3 regions of the Pseudomonas wadenswilerensis genome follow, and region 2 is predicted to be linked to each of the others. Evidence: riboswitches for the same ligand, from Rfam matches in the RefSeq annotation. Region 2 holds a riboswitch; each other region holds the start of a gene.
The links. A riboswitch is a leader RNA that binds a small molecule or an ion and turns the genes downstream of it on or off. The one in region 2 is predicted to bind cobalamin.

Region 1: another riboswitch for cobalamin. It lies ahead of LOY45_RS08695 ((2Fe-2S) ferredoxin domain-containing protein); the one in region 2 lies ahead of cobO (cob(I)yrinic acid a,c-diamide adenosyltransferase).
Region 3: another riboswitch for cobalamin. It lies ahead of cobW (cobalamin biosynthesis protein CobW); the one in region 2 lies ahead of cobO (cob(I)yrinic acid a,c-diamide adenosyltransferase).

Annotation. Positions count from the first base shown of each region.
Region 1 is NZ_CP087191.1:1,885,177-1,888,441, reverse strand. It holds gene LOY45_RS08700 (sigma-54-dependent Fis family transcriptional regulator) at 1-1,135, shown strand, start outside; cobalamin riboswitch at 1,141-1,344, shown strand; gene LOY45_RS08695 ((2Fe-2S) ferredoxin domain-containing protein) at 1,451-1,837, shown strand; gene LOY45_RS08690 (ABC transporter substrate-binding protein) at 1,834-2,766, shown strand; gene ctlX (citrulline utilization hydrolase CtlX) at 2,900-3,265, shown strand, end outside.
Region 2 is NZ_CP087191.1:4,382,450-4,385,714, reverse strand. It holds gene LOY45_RS20105 (PQQ-dependent sugar dehydrogenase) at 1-311, opposite strand, end outside; gene LOY45_RS20100 (hypothetical protein) at 380-958, opposite strand; cobalamin riboswitch at 1,106-1,328, shown strand; gene cobO (cob(I)yrinic acid a,c-diamide adenosyltransferase) at 1,494-2,105, shown strand; gene LOY45_RS20090 (cobyrinic acid a,c-diamide synthase CobB) at 2,102-3,265, shown strand, end outside.
Region 3 is NZ_CP087191.1:3,091,800-3,095,064, forward strand. It holds gene cobN (cobaltochelatase subunit CobN) at 1-523, opposite strand, end outside; gene cobW (cobalamin biosynthesis protein CobW) at 527-1,594, opposite strand; cobalamin riboswitch at 1,691-1,889, opposite strand; cobalamin riboswitch at 1,949-2,176, shown strand; gene LOY45_RS14140 (CbtB domain-containing protein) at 2,275-2,460, shown strand; gene LOY45_RS14145 (CbtA family protein) at 2,472-3,164, shown strand; gene LOY45_RS14150 (cobalamin biosynthesis protein) at 3,169-3,265, shown strand, end outside.

The DNA of each region.
Region 1 (3,265 bases), 2.5 Mb from region 2:
GGCCAATCGCCGGGCCGACAGTTTGCTCGGCCAGAATCCGTTGCAACTGAACCTGGAGCAGTTGTTCAGGACGCCCCTGGTGCAACTGCTCGGCCACAGCGCAGAGCAACCGTTCGCCGTGCAGGTGACCGGGCGCAACCGTTTTCATTGCCTGTTGCATGCCCCCACCCAAGCCCCGCGGGCCACACCGGTCAGCCATGCGCAAACCACCTGCGACCCGCGTATCGACAAGGCCCTGCACCAGGCCGGGTTGTTGCTGGAAAAGGACATTCCGCTATTGATCGAGGGCGAAACCGGAGCCGGCAAGGAAGTCTTCGTCAATGCCCTGCACCGCGCCAGCAGCCGCGCCGGCCAGCCGTTGATTGCGGTGAACTGCGCAGCGATTCCGGCCGAGCTGGTCGAGTCGGAGCTGTTCGGCTACGAGAAAGGCGCATTCACCGGCGCCCATCACAAGGGCAATATCGGCCTGATCCGCAAGGCCGACCGGGGCATCCTGTTTCTCGATGAAATCGGTGACATGCCGCTGCCGACCCAGGCACGCCTGCTGCGTTTTCTGCAGACCCGCAACATCCAGCCATTGGGCAGTGGTGAACCGATCCCGGTGGATATCCGCGTGGTCTCGGCGACCAACCAGAACCTCGCCGACCAAGTACGTCTGGGCCACTTTCGCCAGGACCTGTACTACCGCATCGCCGGTCTCAGCCTGATGCTGCCGCCCTTGCGCGAACGCAGCGACCGCCTGGCCCTGATCGAACAGCTCCACCAGCAGCACCGCGAGCCCGGGGCGCCGACGCAACTGCCCGGCAAGGTGCTGGAACTGCTGCTCCAGCACCCCTGGCCGGGCAACCTGCGCCAGCTGGCCAGCGTGCTCCAGGTCGCACTGGCGCTGGCGGGCGGGCGGCCGATTGCTGTGGAGCACCTGCCGGACAGTTTCTTTGCCGATCTGCCCGCCTCCAGGCCGCAGCCCCCCGTGTTGCCGTCACCAGCTAGCGCTGACGACCTCGGCCAGCGCCTGCAAGGCCTCAACGGCAATATCTCGGCCCTGGCCCGGGCCCTGGGCATCAGCCGCACCACCCTGTACAAGCGCCTGCACGCCCAGGGCCAGGCCGGTACAGTTGACGAACGCCTGGGCTGATGGTCAGATGCCTGCCAGTTTCAGGTGCCTGCCGCCGCCGTGCGTCAGGTGAAACGGGAAGCCGGTGCGTCGTTATCGACCAGTCCGGCGCTGCCCCCGCAACGGTAAGCGAGTGAAGCATTCAACCCGCCACTGTGCCCACAGGCATGGGAAGGCGAATGGCTTCAAGCCTCGCAAGCCCGGAGACCGGCCTGAAGCCCCACGACTGCACGCAGTCATTTAGGCAAACCTGCGGAGGGCGGGCACGAGCCGGCTGCCTGGCGCGTGTTGGCTGGGGCCCTCCTGTGCGCTTCGCGAATGTTTTTCGAGAAGTCCATGACAGCAACAACCCCCAAGCGTCGCCGCGGCCGCGTCGCCGAAGATGAAATCCAGAGCAAGCCCGAGTGGTCGCAGATCCCCGAGCATACCCGCCACGTGATGCTCTGCACCGGCCCTCGCTGCGTGCAACGCGGTGCCCTGCCGCTGTGGAAAGTCCTGCGCCGCGAGCTGCTGGTGGCCAACCGTATCGAAACCACTGACGGCGTGCTGCTGACCCGCAGCCATTGCCAGTTCCCCTGCAACCTCGGCCCAGTGCTGACGGTGTATCCGGACCGTTGCTGGTACCGGGTAGCCAACGCCGAAGACGCGCAACGGCTGGTGCGCGAACACCTGATCGAGGGCCAGCCGGTGCCCGATCTGCTGCTCAATGGCCAGGTGTCATGAGGTGGTTCGGCGCCAGCTTGCTGGCCGTATTGAGCAGCAGCGCCCTGGCCCTGGACTATCAAAACTGCGGGCAGACCTGGCAACTGCCACATGACCGTCCACAACGCATCCTGGCCCTCAACCAGCACGCCGCCGACCTGCTGCTGGCCCTTGAAGCCGGCCCAACCCTGGCCGCGGTCAGCTATATCGATGACGACCCGCAAGCCCTGGCCAGCGGACGCTATCGCGGCGTCCCCCTGCTGTCACGCCGCTACCCGGCAACCGAGGTCGTCTATGCCCAGGGTTACGACCTGCTGGTCGGCGGTTTTGCCAGTGCCTTTCGCGACAGCGACGGCGTAGCCCTGCGCACGACCTTGAAAGCCAACGGCATCGGCACTTACCTGCTGGAGAACGCCTGCGCGCCAGCGACCGAAAACGGCTTTGCCGCCGTTGAACAAGACCTGCGTGTCCTCGGCCGTCTGCTGCAGCGCGACGCCCAGGCCAGCCACCTGATCGCCCGCCAGCACCAGGATCTGGCCGCCGCTAAAGCCATCGCCGGGCACGGGCAGCCGCTGTCGGTGTTTTACCTCGACAACGAGGTCAACGGCCTGCACAGCGAAGGCAAGCGCGGCTTCATCACCCAGCTGATCGACGCGGCGGGCGGCCGCAACCTTTACGCCGAGGTCGAGCTGAACCGGGTCACGGTCGATGCCGAAAGCCTGCTGCGCGCCGACCCCGACGTCATCATCCTTGCCGATGCAGTGTGGTCGCCCGCCGCCGGCAAGCGCGCTTACCTGCGCAAGCACCCGGCGCTCTCGCACTTGCAAGCCGTGCGCAACAATCGCCTGATCGACCTGCCCTTCACCCACATCCTTGCCGGCGAACACAGCGCCAGCACCGCGCTGAGCCTGGCGCGGCAGCTGCGCGCCTTCAAGCAAGACCTACCTTGAGTCATCACAGCAGATTCCGCTGTCAAACCCACTATTTCAGCTTTACCGGCTGAGCGCCCAACGCGCTTCAGCCGGGATTTATCATTGATCACGTCGACAATAAGCACACAGCCAACCCCGGATGCGTGCCTCGATGCAAACAACAAATACAGTCTTGATGATCCGCCCGGCGCGGTTCGCCTTCAACCCGGATACCGCCCTCAACAACCGTTTCCAGCAAGCCCTGCTCGAGCCGGAGCAGGCACAGCAGAAAGCGCTGGAAGAGTTCGATGGTTATGTCGACACCCTGCGCCAGCACGGCGTCGAAGTGCTGGTGGTGCAGGACACCCCGGCGCCGCACACCCCTGACTCGATTTTCCCCAACAACTGGTGGAGCAGCCACGCCGACGGCAGCCTGGTGCTCTACCCGATGGAAGGCCAGAACCGCCGCCTGGAGCGCAGCAAGGGCGTGCTCAAGGTGCTCGAAGAGCGTTTTGCCGTCCGTCAGACCATCGATCTG
Region 2 (3,265 bases):
TCATCGGGCTTGGGCGGGGCATTGGTTTCGGCCACCAGGATATCGCCATTGGGCAGGGCGTAGAGCCAGCGCGGGTGGTCCAGGCCTTCGGCAAAGGCCGCCACCTGAGTGCCGGGCGCGGCCTTGGGCGTCATACCCCGGGGCCAGCCGATGGCCGGGGCGATGTTGACGGTGGGAATCAGGGTCTTGTTGGGTTCGGGCAATTGCGGCGACGGGCCGACCCCGTCGCTGACCTCCAGGCGCGCGTTCTCGCCGCACCCGCTTAATCCCGCAGTCACTGCCAGCAGCAGTGCAATCCGGCTGATGCCCATGTCGTTTCCCTCGCGATGATGGCCGCTATTGCCAGTAGAGGCGGATCAGGCGCGGGAGGTTCCCTGGTTCAGGCCTGCTTGAGCAGCAACGCCACCCCGGGGTGGTACTGGCCGGCTTCGTTGTGCAGCTTGCGGTAGGCGTAGGGGAAGTACCAGGCAATGGCGCAGGCGTTGTGCTTTTGCAGGTCGTCGACCAGGTCCTGTAGTTCTTCGGGGCTGGCGTGCTGGCCGGCTTTCCAGGGGCTGGCGAACAGCGCGGCGACCTTGAGCTGGCTGGGCGCGGCAACCTGGCGTGCGGCATACACGGTTTCGGCCAGGGCATTGTTCAGGTCCAGCCTGGCAATTTTCGGCCAGCGCTGGCTGGCTTGCAGGTAGGCGGCTTCTTCGCGGTTGGCGATGTACAGGTCGCAGCGACCTTCACGATCACCTTCATCGCGCTGCTTCTTGCTCTGATGCTGCTGCAGGGTCACCAGCTCGGCTTGCCAGGCGGCGGCCGAAAGCAGGCCGAGGTTGGCTTGGGCACCGTGCCAGTAGGGCGCATCGCCATCACCGAGGGTCTGGTTGAAGCGGTCGATACAATCGACCCAGCGCTCCAGGGCGGGGCGCAGGAATTCCAGGCGCGCATTGTTGATGATCAGGCCTTGCATGCTGCTCTCCCTTATAGTTGTGATCGAGTACAGCCGAGGTATGGCTATTTGATATCACTGAAGTCAGTGTTGCACAAGATGTCAAAGGCGCCATTGATCCAGGCCAGTTCAGCGCCTTTCATTGACGCTCCGGGTGCAACCCTCTAACCTTCGCGACTTGTTTCAGGTGCTCTGCAGGCGATGGCCTGGCAGGGTGAAACAGGGAAGCCGGTGGGCGCGCAAGGCGCGCGAATCCGGCGCTGCCCCCGCAACGGTAGGTGAGTCAAGGCCGCGCAGGGCCACTGGGTGCTCGACCCGGGAAGGCGCGCGGTCCCGGGTGTTCATGGCCCCGCTCACAAGCCCGGAGACCGGCCTGTTACAGCCAACGGCATCACGGAGGGTGATGCGCGGTTCCTCCGGCCTGTGCCGTAGCCCTGCGCGTTTTCCGTCTGCCATATCCATTCATTTGTCACGCCGTTCCTCGCCGCGAACCCTGAGCAGCCATAGACTGCTACGCTCGTTGCGGGTCGGCCGACAGTGGTTTGCGGAGAACCTCATGACTGAATCCACCGAGCGCGACGAACGCCACCTGGCGCGCATGCAGCGCAAGAAGGCCGTTATCGACGAGCGCATCGCCAATTCGCCTAACGAATGCGGCTTGCTGCTGGTGCTCACCGGCAACGGCAAGGGCAAGAGCAGTTCGGCCTTCGGCATGCTCGCCCGGGCCATGGGCCATGGCATGCAGTGCGGCGTGGTGCAGTTCATCAAGGGCCGCAACAGCACCGGCGAAGAGCTGTTCTTCCGGCGCTTCCCGGAACAGGTGCGCTACCACGTGATGGGCGAGGGCTTCACCTGGGAAACCCAGGACCGCCAGCGCGACATCGCTGCTGCCGAAGCCGCCTGGGCAGTGTCGCGGCAGATGCTCCAGGACCCGTCGATTGCCTTCGTGGTGCTCGATGAGCTGAACATCGCCCTCAAGCACGGTTACCTCGATCTGGACCAGGTCCTCAGCGACCTGCAGGCGCGCCCGCCGATGCAGCACGTGATTGTCACCGGTCGTGCGGCCAAGGATGAAATGATCGAACTGGCCGACACCGTCACCGAAATGGGCATGATCAAGCACGCCTTCCAGGCCGGTATCCGCGCCCAGAAGGGCGTCGAGCTATGAGGGATGCGCGCCATTGCCCGGCGGTATTGATCGCCGCACCGGCCTCCGGCCAGGGCAAGACCACGGTGACCGCCGCTCTGGCGCGCCTGCATCGCAACCAGGGGCGCAAGGTTCGCGTATTCAAGTGTGGCCCGGACTTTCTCGACCCGATGATTCTCGAGCGCGCCAGCGGTGCGCCGGTGTATCAGCTCGACCTGTGGATGGTCGGCGAGCAGGAAAGCCGCCGTCTGTTATGGGAAGCGGCGGCTGAGGCCGACCTGATCCTGATCGAAGGGGTCATGGGGCTGTTCGATGGCACGCCATCGAGCGCCGACCTCGCTCGTCATTTTGGTGTGCCGGTGCTGGCGGTGATCGATGGCACGGCCATGGCCCAGACCTTCGGTGCCCTGGCCCTGGGCCTGGCGCGCTATCAGCCGGACCTGCCGTTTGCCGGGGTGCTGGCCAACCGCGTCGGTACCCTGCGCCACGCTCAATTGCTCGAAGGCAGCCTGACCGAAGGGCTGCGCTGGTACGGCGGGCTGTCGCGAGAAACCGGCATCGAACTGCCGAGCCGCCACCTGGGCCTGGTCCAGGCCAGTGAACTGAACGACCTCGAAGCACGCCTGGATGCAGCTGCAGCCGCCCTGGGCGCCAGTTGCGATGCGGCTTTGCCGCCGGCGGTGAGTTTCGCCGCGCCGACCGAGCTTGTGAGCGAGCCCTTGCTGCAAGGTGTGCGCATCGCGGTCGCCCGCGACGAAGCCTTTGCCTTCACCTATGGCGCCAACCTCGACCTGCTGCGGGCCATGGGCGCGGAGCTGGCGTTCTTCTCGCCGCTGCATGACGTGAGTTTGCCGCAGGCCGACAGCCTGTACCTGCCCGGTGGTTACCCGGAGCTGCATCACCAGGCCCTGGCGGCCAACTCGCCGATGCTCGCAGCCATTCGCGCCCATCATCACGCCGGCAAGCCGTTGCTCGCCGAATGTGGCGGCATGCTCTATCTGCTCGATGCCCTGACCGATGTCGCTGGTGAGCGCGCCGAATTGCTCGGGTTGCTGGCTGGTGAGGCGGTGATGCAGAAGCGCCTGGCCGCCCTGGCCTTGCAGGCGGTGGAATTGCCCGAAGGTACCTTGCGCGGGCACACCTACCATCACTCGCTGACCAGCACCGGGCTTGAGCCGATT
Region 3 (3,265 bases), 1.3 Mb from region 2:
GCGGCAGTTGTTGCGGCTCGCTCCAGGAGTAGGCGCAATTCAAGTACTGGCTGGCGAGGCAGTTGAACAGGTTCAGGGCATTGGCCTTGCCGCCCTGGCGCAGAAAGTGCCAGAGCCGTTCGGCCTGCTCGGCCGGCACCGTGCTGAGGCTGGTCAGCTCCGGGTCCGGACGGTCGTCGCCCGGCACCAGGATCAGTTGTACACCACGGGCGGCCAGCTCCAGCAGCTGTTCCACACCATAGCGCCAGTAGCCGACGCCACCGTGCAGCGACACCAGGATGACCTTGGCATGGCGCAGCACCTGGTCGACATACAGGTCGACCGAGGCGTGATTCTGTACCTGCATCGGGTTGGCCAGACGCAGGCTGGGGAAATCCTCGGGCAACTGCTGGGCGGTTTCGGCCAGCAGCGCCAGGTGCGAGTCACCGCTGCAGAGGATTACCAGCTCGGCCGGGGTCTGGCCGAGGTCGGCAATGCTGTCGTCCGGTACAAAACCACCGGGCTGGGTCCGCAGCAGGTGCATCGGTCAAGCGCCCAGGGCGGCGCGCAGGCTCGCTTCCAGTTGTGCCGCATCCAGTTCCTGGCCAATCAGCACCAGGCGCGTGGTGCGCGGCTCTTCGCTGCGCCAGGCGCGGTCGAAGTGCTTGTCGAAACGGGTGCCCACGCCCTGGATCAGCAGGCGCATCGGCTTGCCCGGGATAGCGGCAAAGCCCTTGACCCGCAGGATGCCGTGCTGCACGACCAACTGGGTCAGGGCATCGAGCAACAGGCTTTCGTCGGCTTGCGGCAGCTCGATGGAGATCGAGTCGAAGGCGTCGTGATCATGGTCGTCGTGATCGTCACCGTCGTGGTGCGAATCGTGGTGGGTGCGGCGGCCATCGATATGCGCCTCGGATTCGGCGCCCAGGCCCAGCAGCACGTCCAGCGGCAGACGGCCGCTGCTGGCTTCGATCACCTTCACCGCCGGTGGCAGCTCTTCTACGACTTCGGCGCGCACCTTGGCCAGGTCGTCGGCAGCGATCAGGTCGGCCTTGTTCAGGACCACCAGGTCGGCGCTGGCCAACTGGTCGGCGAACAGCTCGTGCAGCGGCGATTCGTGGTCCAGGTTGGGGTCGAGCTTGCGTTGGGCATCGACCTGGTCCGGGTAGGCGGCAAAGGTGCCGGCGGCGACGGCCGGGCTGTCGACCACGGTGATCACCGCATCGACCGTGCAGGCGTTACGAATCTCTGGCCACTGGAAGGCTTGCACCAGGGGCTTGGGCAGGGCCAGGCCGCTGGTTTCGATGAGGATATGGTCGAGGTCGCCGCGACGGGCCACCAATTCGCGCATCACCGGGAAGAACTCTTCCTGCACGGTGCAGCACAGGCAGCCGTTGGCCAGCTCATAGACGCGGCCGTTGGCCTCTTCTTCGCTGCAACCGATGCTGCACTGCTTGAGGATTTCGCCGTCGATGCCCAGCTCGCCAAACTCGTTGACGATCACCGCGATGCGCCGCCCCTGGGCGTTGTCGAGCATATGCCGCAGCAACGTGGTCTTGCCCGAGCCGAGGAAGCCGGTAACGATGGTGACGGGGAGTTTGGCCAGTGTTTTCATGTCGATGCCCTTGGCAGGATGGCGGGCATGCGGGACGAGCGCCAAAGGTGTCACGCACCTGGCCTGTTCGCCACCGGATCACCCCGCCCGGTTGAATGTCGGAAACTGTCCGAGGCAGGTCTCCTGGCTTGCATTGCACCGGCGCCAGGGCCAGTCGAACGACGCCTTCCCGCACGCGGTGCAGTGGCTGTGTCGAACGCTTCAATGCTTACAGTTGCGGGGGCAGCCGCGGCTTCAACCGCGTTCCCGTCTTAGCTTCGGCCAGCGCCGAAGAACCTCGAAGCGGCTAGGCTACGCAGTGCCCGGTGAGCGGTCAACTGCTGTCACGATTGACGCCTGCCCGCGCCCGTGATTTGCTAACGCCATTCGTTTGGGTGCCCCTTGAGGGTGAAACTGGGAAACCGGTGCGTCATACACTTCTTTATTTGGTGTACGACAAGTCCGGTGCTGCCCCCGCAACGGTAAGTGAGAAAAGCGTCAGAACCACTGTGCCCGCTGCCTGGCATGGGAAGGTGACGCCTGTGGTGTGGCCAGCTGCCAACCCTCACCAGCCCGGAGACCGGCCCGACGCTTGACCGAACAAACCCGCGGTGGGCGGGCGCTGTTACACCCCCTGGGCGATCCTCGCGCAGGGGTTGGCTGCGCTTGCCTGTTGCCGACAACACCAAGAGGAAAGCGCCATGCGTACCAGTACCGCCAGTAATGAAGCCGTTACCCCTTCAAGCCTCAGCCAGCGCCTGCTGGTTGCTGTCGGCGCCTCGCTGCTGGGCCTGTGCCTGGTCTACTTCGCCGGTTTCTCGCACATCGAAGCGGTGCATAACGCCGCCCACGATACCCGCCACAGCGCCGCCTTCCCTTGCCACTGAGTGCTGCCCCGATGATCAAGCGTATCGCCAGTACTGCAGGCTTTACCGGCCTGCTGGCCGCCCTGCTGCTGACCCTGCTGCAAAGCTTCTGGGTCGCGCCGCTGATTCTCCAGGCGGAAACCTATGAAAGCGCCGCGCCTGCGGTCGAGGCGCCCCATGAACATGCGGCCGGTACCGCCGAGCATCATCACGACAGCGAAGCCTGGTCGCCGGAAGACGGCTGGCAGCGGGTGCTGTCGACCACCGGCGGCAACCTGGTGGTGGCGGTCGGTTTCGCCCTGATCCTCGCCGCGCTCTACACCCTGCGCGCACCGAAGACCGTGATCAGCGGCGCGCTCTGGGGCCTGGGCGGCTTTGCCGTGTTCTGCCTGGCGCCGACCCTGGGCCTGCCCCCGGAGCTGCCGGGTACTGCTGCCGCCGACCTGGCCCAGCGCCAAGCCTGGTGGGTCGGCACGGCTGCCGCCACCGCCGTCGGTCTGGCCTTGATCGCATTCGCCCACAACTGGCTGCTGAAGATAGTCGGTGCAGTGTTGCTGGTGGTGCCTCACGTGATTGGCGCGCCGCAGCCTGAAGTCCACCAGATGCTCGCCCCAGAAGCCCTGGAAGCCGAGTTCAAGGTCGCTTCGCTGCTGACCAACGCCGCGTTCTGGCTGGCCCTGGGCCTGATCAGTGCCTGGCTGTATCGCCGTTCGAGCCAGGCCTGAACGGATGCAGCTGTACCTCGGCCTGGGTTGCCGTCGCGGCTGCCCGGCCGACGCCCTGAGCGACCTGCTCACGCGTACCCTGCTCGCCCATGACCTGCCGC